DNA from 4 places in the Cellulosimicrobium sp. PMB13 genome. Region 4 is predicted to be linked to each of the others. Evidence: riboswitches for the same ligand, from Rfam matches in the RefSeq annotation. Region 4 holds a riboswitch; each other region holds the start of a gene.
What was found. Region 4 has a riboswitch for thiamine pyrophosphate ahead of V5D56_RS18935 (TenA family protein). Riboswitches for the same ligand answer to the same signal wherever they lie in the genome.

Region 1 (7,202 bases), 590 kb from region 4:
AGGTCGACGTCGAGCCCCAGCGGCCGGTCGAGCGTGATGAGGAACCCGAACCCGACGGTCACCGCGGAGACGCCGAGCGGGAGCATGAACACCGAGTCGAGCGCCCCGATCGCCCGGCGGCCCGTGCGCGACCGCGGGCGCCGGGACACGACGAGCGCGACGAGACCCCCGATCGCGACCGCGAGCACCGTCGCGAGCGCCGCGGTGCGCAGCGAGTTCCCCGCCGCCTCCCACACGGTGACGGACAACGCGTTGCGACCGCCCGTCGTGCCGAGGTTCGCGTAGTTGTCGAGGCCCCACCCGCCGCCCGGCACGCGCAGCGACCGCACGACGAGCGTCGCGAGCGGCAGCCCGACGAGCACCACGACCACGACGGCGGTCAGCGCGGCGGGCAGGAGGTCGCCGCCGGGGCGTCCGCGCACCGGGCCGCGCGCAAGGCCGCCTGCCGAGCCACCCGTCGATCCACCGGCCGGTCCGCCAACCGGCCCGCCAGCCGGTCCGCGCTGCCACAGGCGCAGCGGGTGCGCGGCGCTCGACGCGGCGGTGAGCGTCAGCGCCCGCTCGCGCCGGGCGCGCGTGCGGTTCGCGACCGCGAGCGCCGCGACGACCACAGCGAGCTGCACGACCGACAGGACCGCGGCGGTGCGCAGGTCGAGGAACTGGGTCGTCTGGATCCAGATCTCCGTCTCGATCGTGCCGTAGCGGATGCCGCCGAGCACGAGGACGACGCCGAAAGCCGTCGCGCAGAAGAGGAACACGATGGACGCGGCGCTCGCGATCGCCGGGGCCAGGGCGGGCAGGGTGACGGTCCGGAACGCGCGCCACGGCGTCGCGCCGAGCGCGCGCGCGGCCTGCTCGGCACGCGGGTCGAGGTGCTCCCACAGCCCGCCGACCGTGCGCACGACGACCGAGTAGTTGAAGAACACGAGCGCCACGACGATCGCGGCGAACGTCCCGTCGAGCCGCAGGAACCCGAGCGGCCCGCCGTCGACGAGCAGCGTGCGGAACGCGACGCCCACGACGACCGTGGGGAGCACGAACGGCACGGTGACGAGCGCGCGCAGGACGCGACGCCCGCGGAACCGGCACCGGTACAGCACGTACGCGCCGGGAACCCCGAGCAGCAGGGAGAACGTCGTGCCGAGCACGGCCTGCCACAGCGTCAGCCCGACGATCCGCCACGTCCGGGGAGCGGAAAACACCTCCGCGAACCCCGAGAGGTCGAGGCCGCCGTCGGACCCCACGAACCCGCGCGCCACGAGCGACACCACCGGCCACACGAAGAACACGCCGAGGAACGCGAGCGGCACCGCCGCCGCGACCCCCCACAGCACCCCGCGCCGAGCACGGGACCATCCACCCCCGAGCACGGGGTTGCCCACCGGATTCCGGCGAGACCGGTGGACAACCCCGTGTTCGGCAGGCGGCCGGGCGGTGGTCAGTCGACGACCGTCGCCGTCCACGCCTTGATCCACTCGTCGCGGTGCGCGTCGATGTCCTCGGGTGCCACCTCGAACGGATCGTCGGAGAGCGGCGCGAACTGCTCCCACTCGGCGGGCAGCGCGACGGTGTCGTCGACGGGGTACATGTACATCTGGCCCGGGACGTCGGCCTGGAACGTCTCGCTCACGAGGAAGTCGACGAGCTGCTGCGCGCCCTCGGGGTTCTCGGCCCCGGCGAGGACGCCCGCGTACTCGACCTGGCGGAAGCACGTCTCGAGCAGCGCGCCCGTCGTGGACGACGTCCCGTCCTCCGAGACCGTGAACGCGGGCGAGGTGGAGTACGACAGGACCAGCGGCCGGTCGCCCGCGCCCTCGCCGCCGGAGAAGTCGACGGAGTACGCGTCGGACCAGCCGTCGACGACCTTGACGCCGTTGGCACGCAGGTCGGCCCAGTACTGCTCCCACCCGTCCTCGCCGAACGCACCGACGGTCGCGAGGAGGAAGGCCAGGCCGGGCGACGACGTCGCGGGGTTGGTCACGACGAGCAGGTCGCGGTACTCGGGCTCCGTGAGGTCATCGAGCGTCACGGGCTCGGGGACGCCCTGCTCGGTGAACCAGGTGTGGTCGACGTTGACGCACACGTCGCCGAGGTCGACCGGCGTGAGCTCGCCGTCGCCCACGGCGTACTGCTCGGCCGACGCCGGCAGGTCGGCGGGCGTGTACGGGTCGAGCACGCCCTCGTCGATCGCCCGCGTCGCGAAGGAGTTGTCGATCCCGAAGACGACGTCGCCGAGCGGCGATCCCTTCGTGAGCACGAGCTGGTTGACGAGCGCGCCGCCGTCGCCGGGCGCGACCTGCTCGACGGTGAGCCCGCTCTCCTCCTCGAACGCGGCGAGCACGTCGTCGCTCACGGCGAAGGAGTCGTGCGTCACGAGGGTCACGGTGCCCGACGACGCGTCGTCGCCCCCGGCCGCGTCGTCGCCCCCGCTGCACGCGGCGGCCGCGAGGAGCGTGACCACGGCGAGGGACGCCGTCGTGACGTGCCGGCCGGACCGTGGCGCCCGACGGCGGGTGGTGTGCTGCATGTGTCCTCCCAGGACGTTCAGGAGGGGTCCATCCGCACGCGACGGCCGTGCCGACGCGGACGGGTGATCGAGATCCCGACTTCCTCCACCGGTGCTAACCGGATCAGGTTCGAGGGTCTGCGGTGGTCCGCACTCTCAGCTCCTCAGGAGCTCCCCTGTCGTTCCCGTGGAGCCTACACCGGGCGGCGGTGGGCCCAGACGATGTCGACGACCATGCCCAGCACCATCAGGCCGAGCGCCGGCCACAGGGCGATGACGCCGAACCGGACCGGCAGGTCGACGCCGAGCGCAGCCACCACCGTGACGGCGACGATCCACACGACGGCGACGACGGCGCTGACCTTGGTCCACCACGCCGCGTCGCGCAGCCGCTTGGGTCCCTCGGGGAATCGTGCGGCGTACTCGTCGGGCGCCCCGAAGAACTCCTCGAGCACGATGCCCTCCTGCGCGTGGGCGTCCACCTCCGCGACGATGTCGGCGACGTCCTTCTCCGCAACGCCTCGAAGGCGCAGCGCGAACGCCAGGTCCCGTTGGTACGTCATGCCCTCTCCCCCCTGTCCGCCAGCGCGTCGAGCTGCGCCAGCACCGTACGGATCGCCTCGTGGTCGTCGCGCAGCCGCTGGGCGCCGCGTTCCGTCAGCTCGACCACCTTGCGTGCCGGGCCCGAGCCGTCGACGTCCCAGCGGGACGTCAGCAGCCCGTGGTGCTCGAGCTCCCGCAGGAGGGGGTAGAGCGTCCCGCCCTGCACCCCGGTGAACCCTGCGGAACGGAGCTGGGCCACCAGCGCATACCCGTGGTTCGGGGACACCTGGAGAGCGGACAGCACCGCGGTCGGGAGCACCGCCCGCTGCACGTTCTCGACCGTGTCCGTCGACGCCATACGGGAAGCGTAGGGCTTGCTAGTGTGAATCTCTACCTATTGTTGCGTGATGCATAGGTCGGCGGATCGACCACACCACGGACGGGACGGGAGCGGCCCTGGAAGCGCCGTGCACGCGCCCTGGGTCGTGGTGCGCAGGACCACCCGACGAGATGCGAGAAGTGGTCCTGGCCGGCGTCGCCCGCGGGACAACTTCTCGCATCTCACGGCGCACGCGCGCCGGCGCCGGACTTCCTACTACGGTGGTCGCAGCACACCCGGGCACCGCCGGGCCGCCGACCGATGGAGGAGCACCCGTGGCAGACACCGAGGAGAAGGCCACTCTCGCCGTCAAGGTAGGGACCGTCGCGCTGACGTTCGCGGCCGGCTGGGCGGCGCAGAAGCTCGTCACGGTCGTCTGGGCGAAGGTCACCGGGCACGACGCCCCGAAGGACCTCGACGACGAGGAGGTCGGCATCGTCTCGGCCGTCACGTTCGCCGCCGTCGCCGCAGGGGTCGGCGTCCTCGCCCGCCGGTTCGCCGGCAAGGAGGCCAAGCGCGTCGTGACGCGCTTCCTCTCCTGAACCGGCCCCGGGACCGGCCCGCCGTGACCCAGGCCCCGGTACCCTGGCGCGCGTGACGGATCCCGTCCCCATGACCACTCCCCCCGCGTCGACGACGACCGACGCAGACCCGAGCGACGCCGCCGGACCGACCGACGAGTCGGTGCTGCGCGCGGGCCTGCGCGTCCTCGCGGACGCAGGCCGCCTGCTCGCGCGGCACTGGCCTGCCCTCGTGGCGGTGGCGGTGCTCGCGCAGGTCGCCCACGAGCTCGCGCTGCGGGCCGCGCTCGCCGTCGCGCCGTCGTCGGGCGAGCTGGGGCTGCTCGTCCTGTGCTTCTCGCCGCTCGCGACGGTCGTCGGCATCGTCGTCATGCTGCACGTGCTGCGGCGCGAGCCGCGCGACGACCGTGACCGCATCGAGGTGCGCGCGCTGCTCGGGTCGATCGCGTCGGTGCTCGTGCCCTACCTCGTCATCTACGAGTTCTACGGCGGGCTGTCCTCCGACTGGCAGGCCTACGTCGACTCGGCGGCGCTCGACCACGCGTTCGCCGCGGGTGCCGGGATCGAGACCGCCAACCCGGTCCCCGAGGGCTTCGGGCTCACCGTCGTGCTGCTCGTGGCCGGCGCGCTGCTCGCCCGCACCCTCCTCGAGCGCGTCGCGAAGCGCCTGGAGCGGGGCGTCGTCGAGGCGGGCGGGGAAGCGCGGCGCAGCGCCCGCACGGCTGCCGTGCGCATCGCCGCCGGGTACTGCGAGGTCGTGTGGATCGTCGTCGGCGCGTTCACCGTCACGGCGGTCGTGGGGCAGGTCCGCGACTGGTGGACCTCACGCGTCGTCGTCGTCGAGGTGACGACGTGGTGGGACGGCGTCGTCGCGCGCGTGGACCTCCTCCGGCCGCTGGTCGACGCCCTCGGCCCGACGACGTCGCTCCTGCTCGCCGGGATCGTCACCGGGCTCGTGGTCCCGCTCGCGTGGCTCACGCTCGGCACGATCGTCTACGGCGTAGAGGCGATCGACGTCGTCGACCCCGTGCACGCGCCGGCCGACGCCGGGGGACGGACCGCCCGCGTCGTCGACCGGTTCAACCGCACGCTCGGCGCGAGCGGCGCACGCAAGGCGTGGGAGCTCATGCTCGACCCGGGCCGGCGCTTCGGCGGCCTCGTCGGCGCGCTCGGCATGCTGTGGCGCAGCCGGTGGAGCGCGGTGCTGCTCTTCTGCGTCGCGTTCGCGCTGCTCACTCTGGCCGAGCAGGTCGTCTTCACGGCCGCCCAGGCCGTTCTCGGTCAGCCCGGGGTCGTCGTGTGGCGCGCGGTGATCGGGCCGCTCGAGACCGTCGCGACCGTCGTCGTCCAGGTCCTCACGACCGTGCTCCTCGCCGCCGCGGCCGACGCCCTGCTCGCGAATCTCGGGCTGCCGTCGGCGCTGCGGACCCGTCGTGCGCAGCGCGCGCCGCGAGACAGCGACGCACGGCCGAGATAGCGACGTACGGCCGAGATAGCGACGTACGGCGCCCAGAACCTGGGTGCTGTGCCCGTACATCGCTATCTCGGTGACCCTGGACACCTCAACCTCGCGATCAGCGCACGGAGAGCGACCAGTAGTCCGGGAGGAGCTCCGGCTCGACGAGGCGCACCTCGGCGGGCTCGGCGTCGTCGGGCGTGAGGAAGTACTGCGTGGCGCGGCTCGAGACGGCACCCGTGCACACGGGCGGGTCGGTCATCGGCATGCCGGGCAGCGACGACGCGCCCGCGCTGAACTCGCGGCCGGACGTGTCGAGCAGCACGACCTCGCACGCGGAGTACGCCTCCTCCGCGCTCGCCGCGCCGGGCAGGACGTCCGAGCGCACGGAGAGGTCGACGGCCCACAACGTGTACCCGTCCGGGGCCTCGACGCGGCCGTCGAAGCCGTCGTCGAGCCAGTCGACGATCTCGATCCCGGCGAGACGGGCCCGCACGTCGCCGACCTGCGCCCAGCCCTCCGCGTCGGCCGCGTGGGAGCGGTGCGGCTCCGACGCCCACCACCCCTGCACCGCGTCGGAGCGCCAGGTGAGCGCGCCGAGCACCGCGAGCGCGACCACGAGCACGACCAGCCGCCAGCGGTTCGCGCGCCACCATCCGACGCCGCCCACGCCGTCGCCGCCGCCGCCGCCGCCGCCGCTCAACCGTCCCACCCACCCGGGACGAGCGCGGGAGCGAGCACCTCGACGGCGTCGCCGTCCGCCGGAGCCTCGACGTGGCCGAGGTCGACCTCGGCGACGGCCTGCGGGCGGTCGACGTCCGCGTCCTGGTGCTCCGTGAGCACGCGCAGCACGAGGTCTCCCTCGAGCGCCCGGGCCGGGACCTCGACCACGACGGTCCCCGCCTCGGGGACGTCCGGTCCCACGAACGTGCTCATCATCGAGTTGCTCACCCGGTGCGAGGCCTCGTGGTCGCGACCCTCGGCGTCACGCAGCTCCAGCACGTCGATGCCTGCCTCTCGCGTCGTGCCGGACACCGCGAGGTCGACGGCGACCCAGACGCCGTCGGTCGTGAGCGTGTCGAAGGCGTCCTCGAGCACCGTGCCGGTCCGGACGTCGTCGACGCGCACGCGCACGGGCCCTGCCGTGACCGTCTCGCCCACGGCGCCGCGCGACGTCGTCGACGTGAGCGTGGGCCACCACGTGTCGACGCGCGCGACGGCGGCGCCGACCACGACCGCGAGGACGAGCAGGACGACGGTCACGACCCGGTCGACCCGGCGCGGGCGCGGGGTCACGGGCGCACCGGACGGTGCGGGCGGTGGCGGCCCGACGACGGTCGCCGCGGTGCTCTGCTCGCTCACCAGCCCACCTCGTCCTCGGGCGGGTCGACGATGCTCGGCGGGACGTCGCCGGGCGGGACGTCCACGAGCACCACCTCGCCCGTCTCGGCCCACCGCCGTCCGCCCCCGATCGTCATGTCCCGGTAGCGGAACGTCGGGAGGGTCACGGTGAGCGGCTCGGCGGCCGTGGCCGGCGCGTCGGCCGCTGCCGCCTGGTCCTCGACCGTCACGTGCCACAGGAGCGCGACGTCCTCCGGCAGGCCCGGTTGCAGCACGGGAAACGGCGAGGCGTCGCGCACGAGCAGCGTCGCCTCCGGACGGTCGGGCTCCGCCTCTCCCGCGAGCGCCAGGCCGCCGGGAAGCTCCGCCGGGAGCGTCACGGCCGCGTCGCCGAGGCGACGCGACTCACGATCGGTGTCGAGCGCGCCCACGACCACGAGCAGCCACGCGTCGGCC
Region 2 (7,202 bases), 1.2 Mb from region 4:
CGCCCGCCGGGTCGAGCGTGACGAGCTCGTCGAGCTGCTCCGCTCGCGTCACGACGGCGTGCTCGTCACGACGCGCTCCGACGGCTCGCCGCAGCTCAGCCCGGTGACGTACGGGGTCGACGGCGAGGGCAGGGTCGTGGTGTCGACGTACCCGGAGCGCGCGAAGGCCGTCAACCTGCGTCGCCGGTCGCAGGCGTCGCTCCTGTCGCTCGGTCCGGGATTCTCCGACCCGTGGGTCCAGGTGGACGGGACCGCCGAGGTGATCGAGCTGCCCGACGCGGTCGAGCCGCTCGTCGACTACTACCGTGCGATCTCGGGCGAGCACCCGGACTGGGACGAGTACCGCGCGGCGATGGTCGCGCAGGGAAAGTGCCTCGTGCGCGTGACGATCACCCGCTGGGGCCCGGTCGCGACGGGCGGGTTCCCCCCGCGGCTCGCGGACGGGTGACGCGTCCCGCCTGCCGGGCGTAGCCTGCCGACCGTGCCGATCACGCTGTGCGTCCTGCTGTGGCCGACCGACGACGCCGAATCGTTGGCCAGGTACGAGGACGAGGTCCTCGCGCTCGTGCCCGTTCACGGCGGTCGCGTGGTGCAGCGCGTGCGCGCGCTGCCCGGCCAGGACCCGACCGCGCCCTGCGAGGTGCAGGTCATCGAGATGCCCGACGACGCGGCGCTCGCCGAGTACATGGTGGACCCGGCGCGTGTCGCGCTGGCCGAGGTGCGCGACCGGGTCGTGGCACGGACGGACGTCGTGCGCGTCGCCCCGGTGCCGAGTGGTCCCGCCTGAGCGGGCCTCAGAACAGCACCTGCTCCACGCCGCCGCCCGCGAGGTCGAGCGCTCCGCCGTCGACCGGCATGCCGGCGAGCGCTCCTCCGGCCGCCGACGGGTCGGCCGGGCGGGCGAGGCTGCCGCGGGGGTACGCACCGTCGACGGGCGGCTCGGCGGCACCGAGCCCGCCGAGCTCGCCGCGCCGGTAGCGACCCTCGACGCCCGACGGGCCACGGTGGCCCGAGACGGCGAAGCCCCGCGTCTCGAGCATGGGGCGCACACGGTCCCACAGCCAGGACCGGTAGGCCTTGGACGCGTACGTGCCACGGTCGTAGACCCGTTCGTACCCGGGGACGAGGCGCGGGTGCTCGCGCGCGAGCCAGGCCATGAACCACTCGCGCGTCCCCGGCTTGAGATGCAGCGGGAGCACGGTGACGCCGGTGGCACCCGCGTCCTTGACCGCGTCGAGGAGGTCGGTGAGCGCGCGCGTGGAGTCCGTGAGCCACGGGAGCACGGGGGCGACCATGACCCCGCACGGCAGCCCGGCCTCGCGGATCGCGCGGATCAGGTCGAGGCGTGCCCGGGGGCTGGGCGTCCCGGGCTCGACGGACGCCTGGAGGTCGGGGTCGAGCAGCGCGAGCGACACCCCGATCCCGACCTCGACGCGTGACGCCGCGTCGACGAGCAGCGGCAGGTCGCGGCGCAGCAGCGTGCCCTTGGTGAGGATCGACAGCGGCGTGCCGGAGTCCGCGAGCGCCGAGACGATCCCCGGCATGAGCCGGTACCGGCCCTCCGCGCGCTGGTAGGGGTCGGTGTTCGTCCCGAGCGCGACGGGCTCGTGCGTCCACGTCCGCTTGGCCAGCTCGGCGCGCAGCACCTCGTCGACGTTGACCTTGACGACGACCTCGCGGTCGAAGTCGTCGCCCGCGTCGAGGTCGAGGTACTGGTGGGTGGGGCGCGCGAAGCAGTTGTGCGAGACGACTCCGGCCGCGACGAAGTCGCGCGTTCCCGTCGTGATGTCGACGAGCTCGACGAGGTCGTCCGCGCCGCCGAGCGCCTCGAGCGACTCGACGCGCAGGGCGTCGCCGCCGGTGACGTCCCGCCCGAGGAGGGGCGAGGCGCCGGGACCCTCGTCCGCCGCAGCCGTGGCGGCGAGGTCCCGCAACCCGCTCCGTCCCGGGCCGACGAGGACGTCCCCGAGCGCGAGGTGGGCGCGGTGGCCCGCGCCGGCGACCACGTGGCGCCAGCCCCGCTCGGTGAGGAAGCGGTGGTCGGCGCTCGCGACGAGCCGGGTACCGTCGGCGAGCGTCACCCGGTAGGCGCGCTTGCGCGTGGTCCAGCGGTCGAGCACGCGGGTGCGGACGTACCGCCGGTAGGCGCCGTGCGCCTGGGTGCCGACGATCTCGTCACCCACCTGGAGCTCGCCGGCGGGCCGCTGCGTCCCGTCGGCGAGGAGCACCGGTGTCTGCGGGCTCAGGCAGTACGAGCAGGCGTGGCTGCACCCGCGGTACGGGTTGACCGTCCAGCGGAACGGCATGCGCGACATCGCGGGCACCTTCGACAGCGCGCTCTTCGCCGTCACCTCGTGGAACGTGATCCCCGCGAACTCGGGCGTGCGCACGCTGCGCACGAGGCCCACGCGCTCCAGCCCCGGGAGCGCGCCGTCGTCCGCGCCGATCGCTTGTCCGTCCCACCTCACCCCCTGATTCGAACAGGTGTTCGAACTCGTGTCAAGGCGCCGGAGCGGACCCTCGGTCCCGCACGGGGGTCGGGCGCGGGTCGCGGCCCCCGAGCTCGGCCACGCGGTCCCAGACCCAGTCGGCCATCGACGGCGCGACGGCCTCTTCGGGGTACCCGGGGCGACGCCTGACCAGCGCTCCGAACGCGACGACCACGAGGTAGGCCCCGGCGTCGTCGGTCATCACCTGCTCCCCCGCCTCGTCCTCGGGCCAGTCCGGATGGGCCGCGGGGTCCGCCTCGATCTCCGTGCACAGGGCGACGACCTCCGCCGCCGACATCAGGCGGAACGGCTCGGCCTGACCCCACACAGCACCGGAGCCGGGCCGCTGACCGTCGTGCCAGGTCAGGAGCGCCTCGGCGGCCATCGCGCCGATGTGCTCGGTCTCCGCCTCGTCGCCGAACGACGCGCCGGGTCGCAGCGTCGCGCGCAGGTCCGCGGGCATCACCTGGTCCAGCGCGGCGAGAGCGGAGCGCAGGTCGGTGCCGAGCTCCTGGTCACGGAGCTCGCGCCACGCCGTCTCGAGCACCCCGGAGCGACGGATGTCCTCGAGGGTGTAACCCTCCGCGTCGGCGTTCTCGACGACTCCCTGCAGCGTCCGGGCGGTCCCCACCAGGTTCTGGAACAGGTCCTCGGTCGGGTTCTCCCGGAGGAGGCGCAGCCCGAGCCGCTCGGCGTCGTCGAAGCGGTACTGCAGGAGGTAGGCCCACCCCAGCATGAGCGCGACCCAGGGGCTCGCCGCCTCGGCCCGGATCGCCTCCTCGGCCGCGCGGACGAACCGGTCGACCGGCGCGTAGGTCCGCAGCAGGTGCACGGCGCGCTGCCCGAGCGCCCGGGGCAGCTCGTCCGGCGCCGTCCGCGCGCACCGCTCGACCGCGTCGTCGAGCTGGGACCAGCCGGACTCGTGCTCGCCGCCGAGCGCCAGTGCGGCCCCGAGCTCCATCCAGTCGTCCCACTGCTCGTGGTCCTCTCGCAGCACCGTGTTCGCCCACCGCAGCGCCTCGGGGTGGTCGTCCTCGGCGAACGCCAGGTGCCTCAGCGCGCGGGCCGCGTTGACGAACTGAGCGTCGCGACGCCCGGCGACGTCGAGGTAGAGGCGCCGGGCCGCGTCGGTCTCGCCACAGACCTCACGGTGGCTGCCGAGCAGCAGGGACACGCCGCTGCGCTCGGGCTGGGCGGCGAGCACCTGCAGCGCGAGCTCGGCGACCCGAGGATGCGTCGGCTGGGCCGCGAAGAGCTCCCAGGCGAGGTCCAGGCTCCGCTCGACCGCGTCGTCGACCTCGCTCACCGCGTCGCCTCGTCCGCCCACCCCTTGAGCACGGCGAGGTTCGCCAGCGGGACGTGGTGACCGATCCGCGGGTGGTCCAGCGTCACACCGACCACGCCGACGGCACCGAACGAGGCGAGATAGTCGATCGCCGCCGGCACCGGCACGCCGATCAGCGGCGCCTCGTCACCCTCCGCGCCGACCAGGCCCAGGGCACGAGCGGCCTCGCGCGCGCGAGCGGCGCTGCTGTAGAGACAGATCATCGGCCCCTGCGCCGACGCGACGCCGTAGGGACTGGGCCGGTCGGCGGAGCCTCGCGCGATGAAGAACCACGTCGTCAAGCGGGTCGTCTGCCGCCACAGCGCGATCTGCGCCGTCGTGTCGCCGGCGGGCGCTGCCCTGACCGCCTGGTCGAGGCGGTCCAGCTCGGCGACCAGCCCGGGGTCGTTGTCCTCGCTCATCGTGCTCCTTCGTCGTCGGAGATCTGGACCACCCCCGGCGTCCGGTCGCCCGGCCGGGGTCGTCCGCGACGCGCCCGCCCGAGCGCCGGTCGGTACCGACCGTCCCCGCGCGTCTCGCCGGTCGCACCCTCTCACACCGCTCGCCGAGGACCGGGCGACGCGTCCCGCACCGTGAGACGACGGGATTGTCCTCGCGAGGAGGAGGCCCTAGGGTCGGCCCGAACGCCCCCGGGGAGCGCACGAGCGCTGAGAGTGCCGGCCGGACATCCGTGTCCCACCGGCAGACCCGTGGAACCTGATCTGGTTCGTACCAGCGAAGGGAGCAGGGCCGACGTCACCGTCCCCTGCGCCCGCACGCGCCCGCACGGGTCCGCACGGCCGTGCAGCGGGGCACGTGCGCGCGCAGAGGGTCGGGACGCGCCGTCGTGCACCCGTCGCGGCCCGACGAAGGGACCCGCATGACCGAGCCCACCGCACGACCCACGACACGGCCCACCGCACGACCCACCGCACGACCCGTCACGCCCGGGCCAGGAGCGCCCCGACGGCGCCGCGGCCTGACGCTCCACGAGACCGTGCTCGTCGCGGTCCTCGGCGTCGTGTTCGGCTTCGTGTACTGGGCCTTCGTCCAGCTCTGGGCGCCGCTCCAGCTGGCGATGGGACCGCTCGCCGACCTCGCCGCGAACGTGCTCGCCGGCGCCTGGATCGTCGTCGGACCGCTCGCGACGTACATCGTGCGCAAGCCGGGCGTCGGGATCCTCACCGAGACGCTCGCCGCGCTCGTCGAGGTCGTGTTCCTCGCCTCGCCCGCCGGACCGCTCCTGCTGCTCGTCGGGCTCGTGCAGGGTGCGGGAGCCGAGCTGCCCTTCGCCCTCACGCGCTACCGCCGCTACGGGTGGTGGGTCTTCGTCGCGTCCGGCGTGAGCGCTGCTCTCGTCACGTACGCGTTCAACGCGGTCCGGTTCGGGTGGCTCGGGCAGGACTACGCGACGCTCCGGCTCGGCATCCAGGTCGTGTCGTGCGTGCTGCTGTGCGGGATCGCGGCGCGCCTGCTCGGCGACGCGCTCGCGCGCACCGGCGTCCTCGACGCGTTCGCGATCGAGTCGCGCCGTGGCTGAGACCGGCCGACGTCCAGCGGCACCGGGGACCGTGGCCGTACGGACGCGGAGCCTGTCCGTCGGCGTCGGTCACGACGGCGTCCCCGTCCTCGACGACGTGAGCGTGGACGTCGCCGAGGGGACCGGGCTGCTCGTCGTCGGACCGTCCGGGTGCGGCAAGTCGACGCTGCTGCGCGTGCTCACCGGCGTCGTCCCGCACACGCTGCCCGGCCACGTGACCGGCGACGTGGAGGTCGCGGGCCACGATCCGCGCGAGGTCGCCGTGGCGCGCCTGGCCGCGGACGTCGGTCTCGTGCAGCAGAGCCCCGGCGACCAGCTGTGCCTCGGCCGCGTCGAGGACGAGCTGCGCTTCGCTCTCGAGAACCGGGCCGCCGACCCCGCCACGATCGACGAGCGATCCGCGCACGCCCTCGCCGCGGTGGGGGCCACGCACCTGCGCGCACGGTCGACCCACGCGCTGTCCGGCGGCGAGGCGCAGCGCGTCGCGCTCGCCGCCGCGCTCGTCACCGATCCCGCGGTGCTCGTCCTGGACGAGCCCACCGCGCTCCTCGACCCCGCGGGCGCCCGCGAGGTCGGCGGCGTGGTCTCGCGGCTGGCCCACGGCTCCCTCCCCGCCGACGGCGCGGCGCGGCGCCGCACCGTCGTCGTGGTCGAGCACCGCCTCGACGAGCTCGGCGACCTGCCGGGCGCCACGCTCGTGCTCGACGACGCCGGACGCGTCGTCGCGCACGGCCCCACCCGCGTCGTGCTGCGCGAGCACGCGCAGCGGCTCGTGGAGCTCGGCTGCTGGCTCCCTCTCGACGTCGTGCTCGAGGCGGCCGGCGCACCCGGCCCCCTCGGCTCCGACGTCACCGACACCTGGCTCGTCGACCTCGCCGCCGCGTCGCCCACCGCCCCGTCGGCCGACGGCCCAGCACGCGTCGCGCTCCGTGCCCGCTCGTTCACGGTGACCCGGTCCGGGGCGCCGGTCGTGCACGACGTCGACCTCGACCTGCGCGCCGGTGAGGTGCTCGCCGTCGTCGGGCCCAACGGGAGCGGGAAGTCCACGCTGCTGCGCGGGCTCGCCGGGCTGGAACCGCGATCCGGCACGCTCACCGTGGCCGGACCGACGCCCGTCGCGATGGTCTTCCAGGACCCCGAGCACCAGCTCCTCGCGCGGACCGTCCGCGACGAGGTCGCCTGGTCACCGCGGCTCGCCGGCGTCCCGGACCTCGACGAGCGCGTCGCGCGGACGCTCGCGGCGTACGGGCTCGGCCACCTCGCCGACGCGAACCCGTTCCGCCTCTCCGGCGGCGAGCAGCGCCGGTTGTCCCTCGCGACCGCGACCGTGCTCGATCCCCCGGTCCTGCTCGCGGACGAGCCGACCTTCGGCCTCGACCGCGCCCAGGCCGACGCGTCCGGCCGCGTCCTGCGGGACCTCGCCGACCGCGGGGGCGCCGTCGCGCTCGTCACGCACGACCTGACCCTCGTCGCGCGGATCGCCGACCGCGTGGCCGTCGTCGTCGACGGCGAGGTCGTCGCGGACCGCGAGACGTCGGCCGTGCTCGCCGACGACGCGCTGTGCGCCGGTGGACGGCTCGCCCGGCCGCCGCTGCTCGAGTGGTGGGCGCGCACGGGACGCGGCCGGGGGGTCGGGCTGCGCGCGCTCGTCCGGGCGCTCGACGACGCCCTCGCCTCCGGCTCGCGGCCCGGCCGCGCCCGCGTCCCGGCGGTGCACGCATGAGCCCGCTCGCCCGGTGGAACCCGACCGTGAAGCTCGCGACGGTGCTCGCGCTGTCGACGGCGGCTCTGCTCGTGACGGACCCCGTGACGCCCGCGATCGGCTACGTCCTCGCCGTCGCCGCCCTCC
Region 3 (7,202 bases), 2.1 Mb from region 4:
CGCGCCGAGCAGCGAGGCCGCGCGGACGGCCATCCGCAAGGCGCGCGGCGCCCTCGCGCGGTACCGGGTCCTCGCGATCATCACCGGTGTGATGCTGCTCATCCTGTGCGTCGAGATGCTCATGAAGTACGTCTTCGGCGTCAGTGACGACATCATGCGGTACCTCCTGTGGATCCCCTTCGCGCACGGCTGGATCTACGTCGTCTACCTCGTGACGGTCCTGGACCTGTGGACCAAGATGCGCTGGGGCTGGGGCCGCCTCGCCACGATGGTCTTCGCGGGCGTCGTGCCGGTCATGTCGTTCGTCCTCGAGAAGAAGGTGCACGCGGAGGCCGAGGCGAAGCTCGCCGGCCTGGAGGAGCGGTACGCCGCGTGAGCACGACGGCACCGCACGCGGCCCCGTTGGCCCCGCTCGTCGAGCCCGGCCGTGAGCTGACGACGGCCGAGCTGGAGCGCTACGCGCGTCACCTGTCGCTTCCGGGTGTCGGGCCGGAGGGCCAGCGACGCCTCGCAGAGGCCCGGGTCCTCGTGGTCGGGGCCGGAGGTCTCGGCAGCCCGGCGCTGCTCTACCTGGCCGCCGCGGGCGTCGGCACGATCGGGATCGTCGACGACGACGTCGTCGACACCTCCAACCTCCAGCGCCAGGTGATCCACGGCGGACCGGACGTCGGTCGTCGCAAGGTCGACTCCGCGCGCGACACGATCGCGGACGTCAACCCGCACGTGCGGGTCGTCGAGCACGCGGTGCGTCTCGACGCCGACAACGCGCTCGACGTGCTCCGCGGCTACGACGTCGTCCTCGACGGCGCCGACAACTTCCCCACGCGCTACCTCGTCTCGGACGCGGCCGAGGTGCTCGGCCTGCCCGTGGTCTGGGGCTCGATCTACCGCTTCCAGGGCCAGGTCAGCGTGTTCTGGGGACGTCCCCGGTACGCCTCGCCCGTGCCCGACGGCGCCGCCCCCTCGGGTGGTGGCCTCGCCGTGGGTGACGCCCCGGCCCCGGTGACCGGACCGGGTGACGCCGACGCCCGGGGCGTGACGTACCGCGACGTCTTCCCCGTCCCGCCGCCTCCCGGCGCGGCGCCCGACTGCGCGACGGGCGGGGTGCTCGGCGCGATGTGCGGCACCGTCGGCTCGGTCATGGCGACGGAGGCGATCAAGCTCGTCACGGGCGCGGGCACGACGCTGCTCGGCCGGCTCGCCGTGTACGACGCGCTCGACCTCACGTGGCGCCAGCTCACCGTCCGCCCGGATCCCACGCGCGAGCCCGTGTCGGAGCTCCTCGTCGGCGACGACGCCTACGCGGCGTTCTGCGGCCTCGCCCCGGCGGCCGCCGCGTCAGGCTCGACCGCCGCGACAGCTGCGGACGGCGCGAGGACCACGAGCGGCACGACGACGAGCGGCGCGACGACGAACCGTGCGACGACTGACGGCACGGCGACAACGGATGACGAGCCTGCGGCGTCGGGCCCGGACGTGCCGGTCGAGGTGAGCGCGCGCGAGGCGGCGACCCTCCTGGCGTCCGACGGGGCCGCACCGGCGGCGTACCTGCTCGACGTGCGCGAGGACTGGGAGGCGCAGATGCGCCCGGTCCCGGGCGCGACGCTCGTCCCGAGCGGCAGCTTCCTCGGCGGTTCCCCGGGGGCGCCGGACACCGCGGCACGCGCCGCCCTCGCCGACCTCCCGACCGACCGGCCCGTCGTCGTCGTGTGCGCGATGGGTGCGCGGTCGGCCCGCGTGGCCGACGTCGCGCGCGCCGCGGGCGTCGACGCCCGCTCCGTCGTGGGCGGCGTCCCGGCCCTGCTCCCCGAGCTTGCCGTGAGATAGCGACACCCCGCCCAGATAGCGACGCACGACCCGTCCGAGCGGGGCGCCAGGCCGCAGGTCGCTATCTCGCGACGGCCCGTTCTATCTCGCGGGCGCGGAGGTCACAGCGCGAGGTCGAGGCGGCCCTGCGGCGACGAGCTCGCGAGCGCGCCCTCGCGGCGCGGGATGCGCCCGGCACCGGCAGCGAGGCGCCCCGACTCCACGGCGAGCCGCATCGCGTGGGCCATGCGGACGGGGTCGGCGGCGCGCGTGACCGCGGTGGCGAGCAGCACGCCGTCGCATCCGAGCTCCATCGCGAGCGCGGCATCGGACGCGGTCCCGATCCCCGCGTCGAGGATCACCGGCACGCGCGCCGAGGCCGCGATCGCGTCGATGTTGCGCGGGTTGAGGATGCCCAGCCCGGTGCCGATCGGCGCGCCGAGCGGCATGACGGCCGCGCAGCCGACGTCCTCGAGCCGCCGCGCGACGATCGGGTCGTCGTTGGTGTACGGCAGCACGACGAACCCGTCCCGCACGAGCTGCTCCGCCGCCTCGACGAGCCCGATCGGGTCGGGCAGGAGCGTGACGTCGTCGGCGATCACCTCGAGCTTGACCCACTCGGTCCCGCACGCCTCGCGCGCGAGGTGCGCCGTGAGCACCGCCTCGCGGACCGAGAAGCAGCCCGCGGTGTTGGGCAGGGCCCTGATGCCGAGGCGGTCGAGCAGTCCCCAGATCCCGGCGTCGGCCGGGTCGCCGCCCGCCCGGACCGCGACGCGCCGCATCGCGACGGTCGTCAGCGCGGTCCCGGAGGCGACGAGCGCGTCCTCCAGCGTGAGGAGGTTCGCCGCGCCGCCGGTGCCCATGACGAGCCGCGAGCCGATCGCCGTCCCGGCGACGACCAGGGGGTCGTGCAGCGCGCCGGCCCGTTCCTCGACCCCCGGGTCCGGGGTGCCCGGGGCCGAGGTGCCCGACGCCGCGACGTCCGTCGGCAGGACCGGGTCGGCCGGGTGCGTGGTACCGGTGGCGTGCATGCACATCTCCTTCAGCCGCCCTGGACGGCGGTGACGATCTCGACGCGGTCGCCGGGCGCGACCACGGTGCTCGACCACGTGCCGCGCGGCACGACCGCGTCGTTGATCGCGACGGCGACGCCCTGCGGCGACCCGTCGGTCACGTAGGCCGGGACGAGCGCGGCGACGAGGTCCTCGACGCCGGTGGTCGCGTCGAGCGGGAACTGCTCGCCGTTGACGAGCGCGGTCGGTGCGGGGGTGGGGGACACGAGGGTCATCCTCTCCGGGTGGAAGGGGTCGTCGACGGGGTGCCGTGACGCGCGGTGTAGGTGCCGAACCCCGGGTTGTGTGCGGTTCCAGCCTGTGATCAGCCCATAGCTCGGGGTTCGGCACCGACGGCACCCGGGGTAACGGGGGTACCGATGGCACCCGGGGCAGCGAGGGCACCGACTGCGCGGGCGGGGCGGACCGGGGCGTCGGTGAAGCGGTCGGGATGCGCTGCGGCGAGGGCTGCCGCGGCGTCGGCGGCCAGGGGCTCGCCCGTCAGGCCCGCGACGACGGCCTCGGCGGTGAGCGGCGCGAGCAGGACGCCGTTGCGGCCGTGCCCGGCGGCGACGTGCAGGCCCGGGACGTGCGTGGCGCCGATCAGCGGCAGGTTGTCCGGCGTCGCGGGGCGGGCGCGCGGCGTGACGTCGACGATCGCGGCCTCGTCGATCCCGGGCAGCAGCGCGCGGGCGTCGCGCAGCAGCGCGAACACCCCGCCGGCGGTCGCGCGACGGTCGTCGGGGTTCTCCTCGGTCGTCGCACCGATCACGATCTCGCGATGCCCGGCGTAGCCGTGGCCCTGCCCGTCGGGGACCGGGTCGCGCGGCACGACGTACACGGGCCGACCCTGCACGACGCCGCGCACGACGTGCTCGAGCGCGAGATCAGGCCCCGCGTCGAGACGCAGCGTCTGGCCCTTGACCGGGCGGACCGGCACGACGACGCCCGGCACGCCCGACGCCAGCGCACCGGACTCCCAGCCCGCTGCGAGCACGACGGCACCGGCGCGGTGGAGCCGGCCCGCGTCGTCGTGCACGCCCGTGACCCTCCCCGCCGCGTCGAGCGCGAGGTGGGTGGCCCGGGCGCGCACGACGGCGGAGCCCGGCCCGAGCCTGTGACCCGCACCGGGTGCGGCAGCACCGCGCACTGCGAGCGCTCCGAGCAGCGCGGCGTGCGTCGCACGCGGGTCGACGGCGTGTTCGTGCGGCGCCCACGCGGCGCCCGCGACGCGCTGCCCGAGGTGCGGCTCGCGCCGCCGGGCGTCGGCCAGCGTGAGCTCCTGCGAGTCGAGGCCGTGCGCGGCGTGCAGCGCGAGCACGCGGCGCAGGAGCGCGAGGTCGTCGGTGTCGTACGCGACCGTGAGCGTCCCGGCGGTGCGCAGGCCGACGTCCGTCCCCGTCGCGCGCTCGAGGTCGACGGCGAACCCCGGCCACGCGCGCGCCGCCGCCAGGTGGAGTGTGAGGGCGTCGTCCTCGCCGAAGTCGGCCTCCGTGACGGGTGCCAGCATCCCCGCCGCGGCGTGCGTCGCGCCGTCGCCGGGGGAGGGGTCGAGCACGGTGACGGTCAGGCCCGCGCACGCGGCGCGCCAGGCCACGGCGAGACCCACGATCCCGCCGCCGACGACCACGACGTCGCGCGCGCCGTCGGGCAGGTCGGCCTCTGCGTCCACGGCCAGAGCCGGACGGACGGCGGCGTGCAGGGGGTCCATGTGCGCTCCCTTCGCTGGCATGACCCAGATCAGGTTCGACGGTCGGCTCCTACGCCCTCTCAGCCCCGTGCGGGGCTCCCGTGCTCTCGGCCACAGTACCGGCCGTGGCGGCGCGCCCGCCCCTACACTCCGACGGATGAGCACCGAGACCTCCGTCACCCCGGGCACCGCGGCCCGCGACCGCCTCGCCGCCGCCCGGCTGTACCTGTGCACCGACGCGCGCGAGGAGCGCGGCGACCTCGAGGGCTTCCTGCACGCGGCGCTCGCGGGCGGGGTCGACGTCGTCCAGCTCCGGGACAAGTCGCTCGACGTCGCGCGCGAGCTCGAGCTCCAGGAGCTCGTGGCGCGCGTCGCGGACGAGCACGGCGCGCTGTGGGCGGTCAACGACCGGGCCGACGTCGCGGGCCTGACGGCGGCGCCCGTGGTGCACATGGGGCAGCGCGACCTGCCGGTCGGGGCGGTCCGCTCGCTGCTCGGGGCGACGCCCGTCCTCGGTCGCTCGACGCACTCGGCCGAGCAGGCCGCCGCCGCGGAGGCCGACCCGGAGGTCGACTACTTCTGCGTCGGGCCGTTGTGGGCGACACCGACGAAGCCCGGTCGAGCGGCGGTCGGGCTCGACCTGCTGCGCGACGTCGCCGGGACCCGCCCCACGACGCCGTGGTTCGCCATCGGCGGGATCGACGCCGGGCGGCTGGACGCCGTGCTGGACGCAGGCGCGACGCGCGTCGTCGTGGTGCGGGCGATCACGGAGGCCTCGGACCCCGAGACCGCGGCGCGGGCGCTGCGCGAGCGGATCGAGGAGCGGGCCGGCGCCTGAGGCGGTGTGCCGGACGAGCGCTGCGCGGCGACTATCCTGGACCGGTGACGTCTCCCGCCACCACCCCTGACCACCCCACCACGGCGCAGGTCGCCTCGACGCCGCGCCCTGTGCTCGTCGTCGACTTCGGCGCCCAGTACGCGCAGCTCATCGCGCGCCGCGTGCGCGAGGCCAAGGTGTACTCCGAGATCGTGCCGCACACCTTCACCGTCGAGCAGATGCTCGCGAAGGACCCGGCCGCGATCATCCTGTCCGGGGGGCCGTCGTCGGTCTACGCGGCCGGCGCGCCGTTCGTCGACCCGGCGCTGTTCGAGGCCGGCGTGCCGGTCATGGGCATCTGCTACGGCTTCCAGGCGATGGCCGCGGCGCTCGGCGGCGACGTCGCCCAGACCGGCCAGCGCGAGTACGGCGGCACCGAGGTTTCGGTCTGCGAGGCCGGTGTGCTCCTCGCCGACACCCCCGAGAACCAGACCACGTGGATGAGCCACGGCGACGCGGTGCACCGCGCGCCCGAGGGCTTCGAGGTCCTGGCGACGTCGTCGGGGTCGCCCGTCGCCGCGTTCGAGGACCGGGCGCGTCGGCTGTTCGGCGTGCAGTGGCACCCGGAGGTCAAGCACTCCGCGCACGGGCAGACCGTGCTGGAGCACTTCCTGTACGACGGCGCGGGCCTGGCCCCCGAGTGGACTCCCGGCAACGTCATCGCGGACCAGGTCGCAGCGATCCGCGCCCAGGTCGGCGACGCCCGCGTGATCTGCGGCCTGTCCGGCGGCGTCGACTCGTCCGTCGCGGCCGCGCTCGTGCAGAAGGCCGTCGGCGACCAGCTCACGTGCGTGTTCGTCGACCACGGCCTTCTGCGTGCCGGCGAGGCCGAGCAGGTCGAGCGCGACTTCGTCGCGTCGACGGGCGTCAACCTCGTGGTGGTCGACGCGAAGCAGCGGTTCCTCACCGCGCTCGCGGGCCACAGCGACCCGGAGACCAAGCGCAAGATCATCGGCCGCGAGTTCATCCGCGTGTTCGAGGACGCCGCGCGCGACATCGTCGCCGACGCCGGAGCGCACGGGGAAGAGGTCAAGTTCCTCGTGCAGGGCACGCTCTACCCCGACGTCGTCGAGTCCGGCGGCGGCGAGGGCGCGGCGAACATCAAGAGCCACCACAACGTCGGCGGCCTGCCCGACGACCTGCAGTTCTCGCTCGTCGAGCCGCTGCGCACGCTGTTCAAGGACGAGGTCCGTGCCGTCGGGCTCGAGCTCGGCGTGCCCGAGGAGATCGTCTGGCGCCAGCCCTTCCCCGGCCCCGGGCTCGGCATCCGCATCGTCGGCGAGGTCACGGCCGAGCGTCTCGAGACGCTGCGCGCCGCCGACCAGATCGCGCGCGAGGAGCTCACCAAGGCCGGCCTCGACCGCGAGATCTGGCAGTGCCCCGTCGTGCTGCTGGCCGACGTGCGGTCGGTCGGCGTTCAGGGCGACGGCCGTACCTACGGTCACCCGATCGTGCTGCGTCCGGTGTCCTCCGAGGACGCCATGACGGCGGACTGGACCCGTCTGCCCTACGACGTGCTGTCCGTCATCTCGACGCGCATCACGAACGAGGTGAACGAGGTCAACCGGGTCGTGCTCGACGTCACGAGCAAGCCGCCGGGCACCATCGAGTGGGAGTGATCCCGGCGGCGTCCAGCCGTTCTTCCTACGCCCGTGCCGCGATCTCCGCGGCGCGGGCGTAGGCGTTCTCGACGTCGGCGAGGACGCGAGGCCAGCCCGCCGACGACGGGACGTCGCGGTTGTGCGCGACGATGCGGTCGAGCAGGTCGTCCTCGGTG
Region 4 (7,202 bases):
GCCCTGCCGCGTGCCGCCGTGTCGCCGGAGGGCGCCGACGACACGACCCTCGACCTGGTGGCGCTCTTCGGCCCTGCCGAGGCGTACGCCCACGAGCTGCGCGAGGCGGCCGGGCTCCCGCCCCGTGCACCGGCCCCCGGACGGCGTCCCCGCATCGGGGTTCGTGGCGGCCTCCTCGTGCTCGGCGGCATCCTCGGCTCCGGCTGGCGCTCGCTGTGGCAGCCGGTGACCTCGACGCCGCAGTGGGCGACGGTGCGCGAGTTCTTCCGCGCGCTCACGCCCGTGTGGTGGGTGCTGCGTGGCTGGGTCGCGGCGACGGCCGTCCTCTGGGCGTTCGGTGGCTACGCCGTCGCCGTGCTGCCGCCGGACCTGTCCGCACGGCTGCTGCTCCTCGCCGCGGTCGTCGTGAGCGTCCAGTGGGGCCGGGGCCGTTGGCTCCCGCTCGCCTGGATGCCTCGCGCCGTGCGGTACGTCTCCGTCGCGGCGGCCGTCCTGGCCCTCCCCTTCGCGGCCACCGCGAGCGCCGGTCCCGCGAGCCACGTCTCGTACGAGCAGGGGTACCAGCAGGGCGTGCAGGCGGCGACGGGCGGATCGTGGGGAGGCCAGCCCGTGTCGTACGACGGCGGCGTCGTCCCCGAGGGGGCGGACGGCGTGTGGGTCGACGGCGTCCAGGTCTCGAACCTGTTCGTCTACGACGCGGACGGCAACCCGGTCCGGGACGTCCAGGTGTTCGACGACCGCGGTCGTCCGGTGCGGACGGTCGGCGTGGACGCCGCGTACCAGTCCTGGTCGGTGCCGGAGGTCGACGGGTCGTGGTACTTCCAGCCCACGCTCTCGACCGACGGCCGTGAGCGCTGGAACGTGTACCCGCTGCGTGCGGTCGCGGAGGAGGACGTCGAGTACGCCGACGACGACGGGCGGCCTGTCCCCGCGACCGGTACCCGGACGCACGACATGCCGTGGCCGTTCCTCAAGGCGCCCACCGAGATCCCGGCGACGCGCGGCACGGACGACGGCGCGCCGTCGGGCACGGACGAGCGTGACGAGCCGGCCGCGCCGGGCGACGACGAGTCCGAGGCCCCGGCGGCGGGGACGCCGGGCGGCGAGACCCCGGTGACCGACGCCCCGGCCGGCGTCGTCCTGCCCCCGACGGCGACGCCCACGCCGGTCGTCGAGGCCGTCGGCTGAGCCTGCCGAACCCCGGGTTACGTCGCGATCAGCGGGTTGATGCGCGCGTAACCCGGGGTTCGGCAGGTCAGGTTCCGCACGATTTCACCCGCTCCGACCGCTCTGTTCGCCCGCTCCGACCGCTCTGCGCGGTCCGGCGTGCGCGGGATCACGCCCGTCTGACGGACGCCCGGGCTCGCGTGGTCCGGGAGCAGTAATACTCTGGAACCATGCCTCAGAATGACCTGACCTCGGTCAGCCGTGCCCAGACCGCTTCGCCGCGGCCCCGCAAGGTGCCGCGCGTCGTCGTGCTCGGCGGCGGTTCCGTGGGTCTGTACGCCGCTCGTCGCCTGCGCAAGAAGCTCGGCCGCCGCGAGGCGGCGATCGTCGTCGTCGACCCGCGCCCGTACATGACCTACGCGCCCTTCCTCCCCGAGGCCGCCGCCGGGTCGATCGACGGTCGCGACGTCGTCGCGCCGCACCGCCGCGCGCTCAAGGGCGTCGACGTGCTGCAGGGCAAGGTCGTCGGGATCGACCACGGCAACCGGCGCGTGACGATCCACCCCGAGGAGGGCGACGACTACTCGGTCACCTACGACCACCTCATCGTGGGCCTGGGCTCGGTCTCGCGCACGCTGCCCATCCCGGGTCTCGCGGAGACCGCGATCGGCTTCAAGAACGTCGAGGAGGCCATCGCCGTCCGCAACCACGTGCTCAACCGCATGGACGTCGCGTCGTCCACGTGGGACGAGACGCTGCGTCGCCGCATGCTGACGTTCACGTTCGTCGGCGGCGGGTTCGCGGGGATCGAGGCGCTGGCCGAGATCGAGGACATGGCGCGCTACGCGACGCGCAACTACGCGACGATCGAGGAGCGCGACCTGCGCTTCGTGATGATCGAGGGCGCCGGGCGCATCTTGCCGGAGCTCAGCGAGCCGATGGCGGAGTACGCGCTCGAGGAGCTCAAGAAGCGCGGCATCGAGTTCCACCTCAGCACGTTCCTCTCGTCGTGCGTCGACGGCCACGTCGTCACGTCCACGGGCGTGGAGTTCGACTCGGACACGATCGTGTGGACCGCGGGCGTCAAGGCGAACCCGGTCATCAAGGAGGCCTCGGACCTCCCGGTCGACAAGCTGGGCCGCGTCACGGTCCTGCCGACCCTGCAGGTCGCGGACGCCGAGGGCGAGGTCGTGCCGAACGCGTGGGCCGCGGGCGACTGCGCCGCCGTGCCGGACGTGCTCAACCCCGGCAAGTTCTGCCCCCCGAACGCCCAGCACGCGATCCGTGAGGCCACGCGCCTCGCCGACAACCTCGCGCTCGAGCTGCACAGCGAGCCGCCGGTCGAGTACCGCCACAAGAACGTCGGCACCGTCGCCTCGCTCGGTCTGTACAAGGGTGTCGCGGAGCTGTTCGGCGTGTTCAAGCTCCGCGGCGTGCTTGCGTGGCTCATGCACCGCAGCTACCACGTCATGGCGATGCCGACGGGCAACCGCAAGATCCGCATCTTCATCGGCTGGATGGGCCAGTTCCTCATGGGCCGCGAGCTCGTGTCCCTCGGCTCGCTGCACGACCCGCGCGCCGAGTTCCGCACGGCGTCGGTGCCGCCGAAGAAGGACGGCGAGCCCGTGAAGCAGACCGCGCAGGGTTCCGCCGCCGCGGCAGAGTCGGGTGCGGGGACGATCGACTCGGACTCCAGGACGCCGGCGGCCAAGGCCTCCTGACGCGCACCTGACGGGTACCGGGCGCACAGCCCACGTGCCCGACGACGAGGGGCGGGCCGCGCGTGCGGCCCGCCCCTCGTGGCGTCCCCGGCGACGACCGCGGACCGTACGTGCCCCGGGGTGGCCGGGACGGTCCGGGTAGTCTCGGGCCAGCGCCCCCATAGCCCAACTGGCAGAGGCGGCCGGCTTAAACCCGGCGCAGTGCGGGTTCGAGTCCCGCTGGGGGCACGCTCACGAGAGCCCCGTCGGTCCGTCCGGCTCGGCGGGCGGCGCGGCCTCCTGGCCGAGGACCACGACGTTGCCGTCGGGGTCCTGCACGCGCGCGACACGCTCGCCCCAGGGCTGGTCGGTCGGCGGCTCCACGACGGTGACCCCCGCCGCGGCGAGGTGCTCGACGGCACGGTCGCAGTCGTCGACGTACACCCACAGCGTCGCGCCGCCGCGGACGTCCGCGGTGTCGGCGAGCCCGATCCCGAGCGGGGACCCGCCCACGTGCACGTTCACGTACACGGGCGGGCCGTCGTCGGGGAACGCGTACGCGACGCTGCCGCGCAGGAGGTCGCGGTAGAAGCCGAGGGACCGCTCGACGTCGGCCACCGTGAGGATCGGGAAGAGGCTCCGGAACATGCGTCCATGGTCGACCCGCCCGGACGCTCGCGCTCGCCGGACCGTCCGGCGGGCGCGGCGAGGGGGCTGCTAGGGTGCCGACGAACCACGCGGGGTGTCCCGCCCGGGCGACGAGCGCCGGGCCGAGGGACTGAGACGAGCGGTAGACCGCCCGGACCCGTCGAACCTGATCTCGCTAGCACGAGCGGAGGAACGTGGGCATGACGACGTCTGCCATCACCACCCTGACCAACCCGACCACCGGGAACCCCGGTGCTCTCGTCGCCGACGACGAGGACGGCTTCACCGCCGGGCTCGGCCGTCGGTACGCGCACCTGTTCACCGAGTTCTACGACCACCCGTTCCTCGCCGGGCTGCGGGACGGGACGGTCGAGCCGGCCGCCGTCCGGCACTACGTCGGCCAGGACCACCAGTACCTGACGGCCTACCTGCGCTGCTACGGGCTCGGCATGGCGCTCGCGCCCGACCGCTCGTGGGCCGCGTGGTTCCACGGCAAGGCAGGCTTCCTGCTCGACGACGAGTCCCACGCGCACCACGCGATGTGCGACTTCCTCGGCGTGCGCTACGAGGACGCGCAGGTCTCGCGGCTCGCACCCAGCGCGCAGGCGTACGTCGACCACATGCTCGCCGCCGGTCGGGACTCCCTCGGCGTGCTGCTCGCCGCGCTGCTCCCGTGCCCGTGGACGTACATCTGGTCGGCGCGGCGCTTCTGGCTCGACGAGCGCGCGACGACGCCGGGCGCGATCGCCGCGGACCACCCGCTCGCGGGATGGTGGGAGTTCTACGCGGCGGAGCGCACCGAGGGCGTGCTCGCGGACCTGCGGGCACGCCTCGACGCCCTCGCCGCCGACGCCGGGGAGGCCGAGCGCGCGCGCATGGAGCGGGCGTTCGAGCTGAGCTGCCGGCACGAGACCCGGTTCTGGCAGATGGCGCAGACGCTCGAGGACTGGTGAGCCTTACGCCGACAGCAGATCCGTGCCCCGGTCCGGCGACGACCGGACCGGGGCGCGGGTAGCGTGACCGGCATGGACGGACAGGCGGTCGCGACCGGGCACGCAGCCACGTCACGGCCGGGGGCGGCACGGCGTGCCGAGCCGCTCCTGCGCCACGTGATGGGCGGGATCCTGCGTCGTGCGCGGCTCGCGCAGGGGCGAACGCTCGTCGACGTCGCCACCGCGGCGCGGGTCTCGACGGCGTACCTGTCGGAGGTCGAGCGCGGTCGCAAGGAGGCGTCGTCGGAGGTCCTCGCGGCGGTCTGCGCGGCGCTCGGGATCCGGCTCGTCGACCTCGTCGCCCGGGCGGGGGAGGAGCTGCGTCCCGTGGGCCCGGTGCTGGTCCTGTCGTCCGCCGGCGCCCGACCGTCCCCGCGCGCGGCACTGGGGGCGCGGCCGCGCGGCGCGAGGACCGGTGGCGCCGTGTCTGCGCGCGTCGCGCACCATCGGGCGCTCGTCGCGGCCTGATCCCGCGAGCGTTCCGTGCGGCCCCGTGTCGCTGCCCGCCGGGGCGCACCGGACGGCGCTACGTTCGAACCATGACCGAGCCGCCCGTCCTCCAGGACCTCGTCGACGACGCCGCGTTCCTGTCCCACGAGCACATGCTGCACCTCGCGGACCTCTACGGTGAGGACGCGTGGCACGCCGACCTGACGACGGGCGCGTTCACGTTCACGTCCGCCACCGGCGTCGTCACCGAGTGCCGGCTCCAGCTCCTCGGGACGTCCGCGCCGGGACCCGGGACCTGGATGTGGGCCTGGCAGAACATCAACGGCTTCCCTGACGAGGTCCTCGTGGCGGCGGAGAAGACGCGGGGCGCCGGGCTGCCGGAGACGACGACCGCCGAGGTCTCGCTCTCCGCGGAGCTGCCGCACCGCCTCACGCTCGCGGCCAAGACGACGACCGGGTCGTTCACGCACTACGGCGCACCCGTCGGTGGCGGTACGCGCGCCTGGTTCCTCCTCGAGCACGAGACCCTCGAGCTGCCCCCGCCGAGCGTGCCGCGGGTCGTGCGCGCGCTGAGCGAAGGGTTGCTGTCGGTGACGGTCGTCGACCACCGCCGGGCCGTGCTCGCCTACGCGGACGGCCGCGGCCTCGAGGTCGAGTCGCACGACGACGGGTCGCTCGCGCTCGTCGTACCGGGCGGTGCGGTGACCGTGGCGTTCGACGACGCCGGCCGGATCGCGCAGATCCAGGCGACGGCGCGACCCGCCGTCGAGCCTGCGCTCGCCGCGCGGGCCGACGCCGACCCGGCCGACGCCCACCGGACTCCTGCCGACGCGGACGCGGCCAAAGCACACCCGACTCCTGCCGACGCGGACGCGGCCGACGCCCACCCGACTCCTGCCGACGCGGACGTCGGTCCGGCCGACGCCCACCCGACTCCTGCCGACTCGCCCGCGGGCGAGGCCAGCGCCGGCACCGCGCATGCCGCGGTCGGCGCCGGCACGCCGAGCGAGCCGCCGCGCCGGCGCTGGTTCCGCCGGCACGGCTGAGGGATCAGCCCCAGGTCACGCTGCGGGAGTCGCCGAACGCGTTCGTGCGGATCCACACCTGCGCGCCCGGCTGCCCGTAGTGGCACCACATCCCGGTCCGCGGGAAGTTCCCGTTCGCGTCGGTCCGCAGCGGGCGGTTGTTGCGGTCGACGGAGTACGTGCGCGTGCCCTCGAACATGTGGTCGCCGTTGTGGCTCGTCCAGCACGACGCCGTGAACGGCGTGTTGGGCTCCGCACCGGAGATCGAGAGGTCGACGATCGCGCACGACGAGTGGATGCACGTGACGGAGGGGTAGTTCGATCCCTTGTACGCCTGGAGGACGGGCTCGGGCCTCTTGTCGGACGTCGCACTCCGGCAGGTCTGGTTCGTCGCGCCCTCGGTCGGGGTGACGGTCACGCAGATCTCCCGGGTCTCCGAGTAGCCGACGCTCAGCGTCCCGGACCCGGACGTGCTGTTCGAGCGCACGGCACCGGTGACCGACGTGGTGTACGGGCGACCGTTGTCGGACGTCGACCAGCTGTAGGTGATCGCGCGGTCGCCACCGGCCATCGTCAGGGCGGGTGCGGGGATCGGTCCGTACGGGGTCGCGCTCGCGCTCGCGGCCGGTCCCGGCTCGTCGGCGCCGTCGACACCGGCGACGGCGCGGACCTGGATCGTCGCCTCGCGGCCGTCGGTCAGGCCACCGACGACCTTGTCCGCGCCGAGGGCGGCCCAGCCGCCGCCCGCGTTGTACTCGTACCTGATCTCGTCGGAGCGCACGCCGCTTCCGGTCGCCGCGCCGAACGAGAGCTGGACCTGTCCGTCGGACCCCGTGGCGCGTGCGCTGAGGCCGGAGACGGCGCCGGGCGCGGCGAACGCGCGGACCGCGTTGGACGCGGGGGAGGACTCGGCGTCGCCGAACTTGTCGGTGGCCTTGTTGTGCGCCCGGACCCGGAACGTGTACCCGGTGGTGTCGGCGGGCAGACCCACGGTCGTGCTCGTCGCACCGCCCCCTGCGGTCACCGACCGCACGACGGAACCACCCTGGAGCACGTCGACCGTGTACTGCGAGATCGCGGCACCGTTCGGGTCGGGCGCCGTCCAGGTGACCTCCATCTGCGACGTGGCGCCGATGGACGTGCGCCGCGCCGTGGGCGCGGCGGGCGCGGCGGGCTTGCCCGCGGGGGTCTCGGACGCGGACGGCTCACCCCACTCGGAC

Region 1: linked by a shared signal. The riboswitch ahead of V5D56_RS01485 (thiamine ABC transporter substrate-binding protein) and the one ahead of V5D56_RS18935 (TenA family protein) in region 4 are both predicted to bind thiamine pyrophosphate.
Region 2: linked by a shared signal. The riboswitch ahead of V5D56_RS13585 (ECF transporter S component) and the one ahead of V5D56_RS18935 (TenA family protein) in region 4 are both predicted to bind thiamine pyrophosphate.
Region 3: linked by a shared signal. The riboswitch ahead of thiO (glycine oxidase ThiO) and the one ahead of V5D56_RS18935 (TenA family protein) in region 4 are both predicted to bind thiamine pyrophosphate.

What each region holds. Positions count from the first base shown of each region.
Region 1 is NZ_CP145910.1:282,677-289,878, forward strand. It holds gene V5D56_RS01480 (ABC transporter permease) at 1-1,334, opposite strand, end outside; gene V5D56_RS01485 (thiamine ABC transporter substrate-binding protein) at 1,439-2,527, opposite strand; TPP riboswitch at 2,591-2,694, opposite strand; gene V5D56_RS01490 (hypothetical protein) at 2,701-3,069, opposite strand; gene V5D56_RS01495 (PadR family transcriptional regulator) at 3,066-3,407, opposite strand; gene V5D56_RS01500 (DUF4235 domain-containing protein) at 3,704-3,970, shown strand; gene V5D56_RS01505 (hypothetical protein) at 4,023-5,426, shown strand; gene V5D56_RS01510 (hypothetical protein) at 5,524-6,108, opposite strand; gene V5D56_RS01515 (hypothetical protein) at 6,105-6,767, opposite strand; gene V5D56_RS01520 (hypothetical protein) at 6,764-7,202, opposite strand, start outside.
Region 2 is NZ_CP145910.1:3,018,597-3,025,798, reverse strand. It holds gene V5D56_RS13610 (PPOX class F420-dependent oxidoreductase) at 1-448, shown strand, start outside; gene V5D56_RS13605 (hypothetical protein) at 482-787, shown strand; gene V5D56_RS13600 (Rv2578c family radical SAM protein) at 795-2,468, opposite strand; gene V5D56_RS13595 (hypothetical protein) at 2,500-3,795, opposite strand; gene V5D56_RS13590 (hypothetical protein) at 3,792-4,235, opposite strand; TPP riboswitch at 4,455-4,576, shown strand; gene V5D56_RS13585 (ECF transporter S component) at 4,694-5,353, shown strand; gene V5D56_RS13580 (ABC transporter ATP-binding protein) at 5,346-7,076, shown strand; gene V5D56_RS13575 (energy-coupling factor transporter transmembrane component T family protein) at 7,073-7,202, shown strand, end outside.
Region 3 is NZ_CP145910.1:2,149,339-2,156,540, forward strand. It holds gene V5D56_RS09805 (DUF3817 domain-containing protein) at 1-376, shown strand, start outside; gene V5D56_RS09810 (ThiF family adenylyltransferase) at 373-1,827, shown strand; gene V5D56_RS09815 (thiazole synthase) at 1,929-2,837, opposite strand; gene thiS (sulfur carrier protein ThiS) at 2,849-3,085, opposite strand; gene thiO (glycine oxidase ThiO) at 3,184-4,569, opposite strand; TPP riboswitch at 4,559-4,661, opposite strand; gene thiE (thiamine phosphate synthase) at 4,706-5,386, shown strand; gene guaA (glutamine-hydrolyzing GMP synthase) at 5,431-7,044, shown strand; gene V5D56_RS09840 (glycosyltransferase family 4 protein) at 7,070-7,202, opposite strand, start outside.
Region 4 is NZ_CP145910.1:4,255,698-4,262,899, reverse strand. It holds gene V5D56_RS18955 (hypothetical protein) at 1-1,188, shown strand, start outside; gene V5D56_RS18950 (NAD(P)/FAD-dependent oxidoreductase) at 1,398-2,888, shown strand; tRNA gene V5D56_RS18945 (tRNA-Leu) at 3,043-3,116, shown strand; gene V5D56_RS18940 (VOC family protein) at 3,120-3,515, opposite strand; TPP riboswitch at 3,596-3,725, shown strand; gene V5D56_RS18935 (TenA family protein) at 3,716-4,468, shown strand; gene V5D56_RS18930 (helix-turn-helix domain-containing protein) at 4,541-4,975, shown strand; gene V5D56_RS18925 (DUF6882 domain-containing protein) at 5,047-6,003, shown strand; gene V5D56_RS18920 (Ig-like domain-containing protein) at 6,008-7,202, opposite strand, start outside.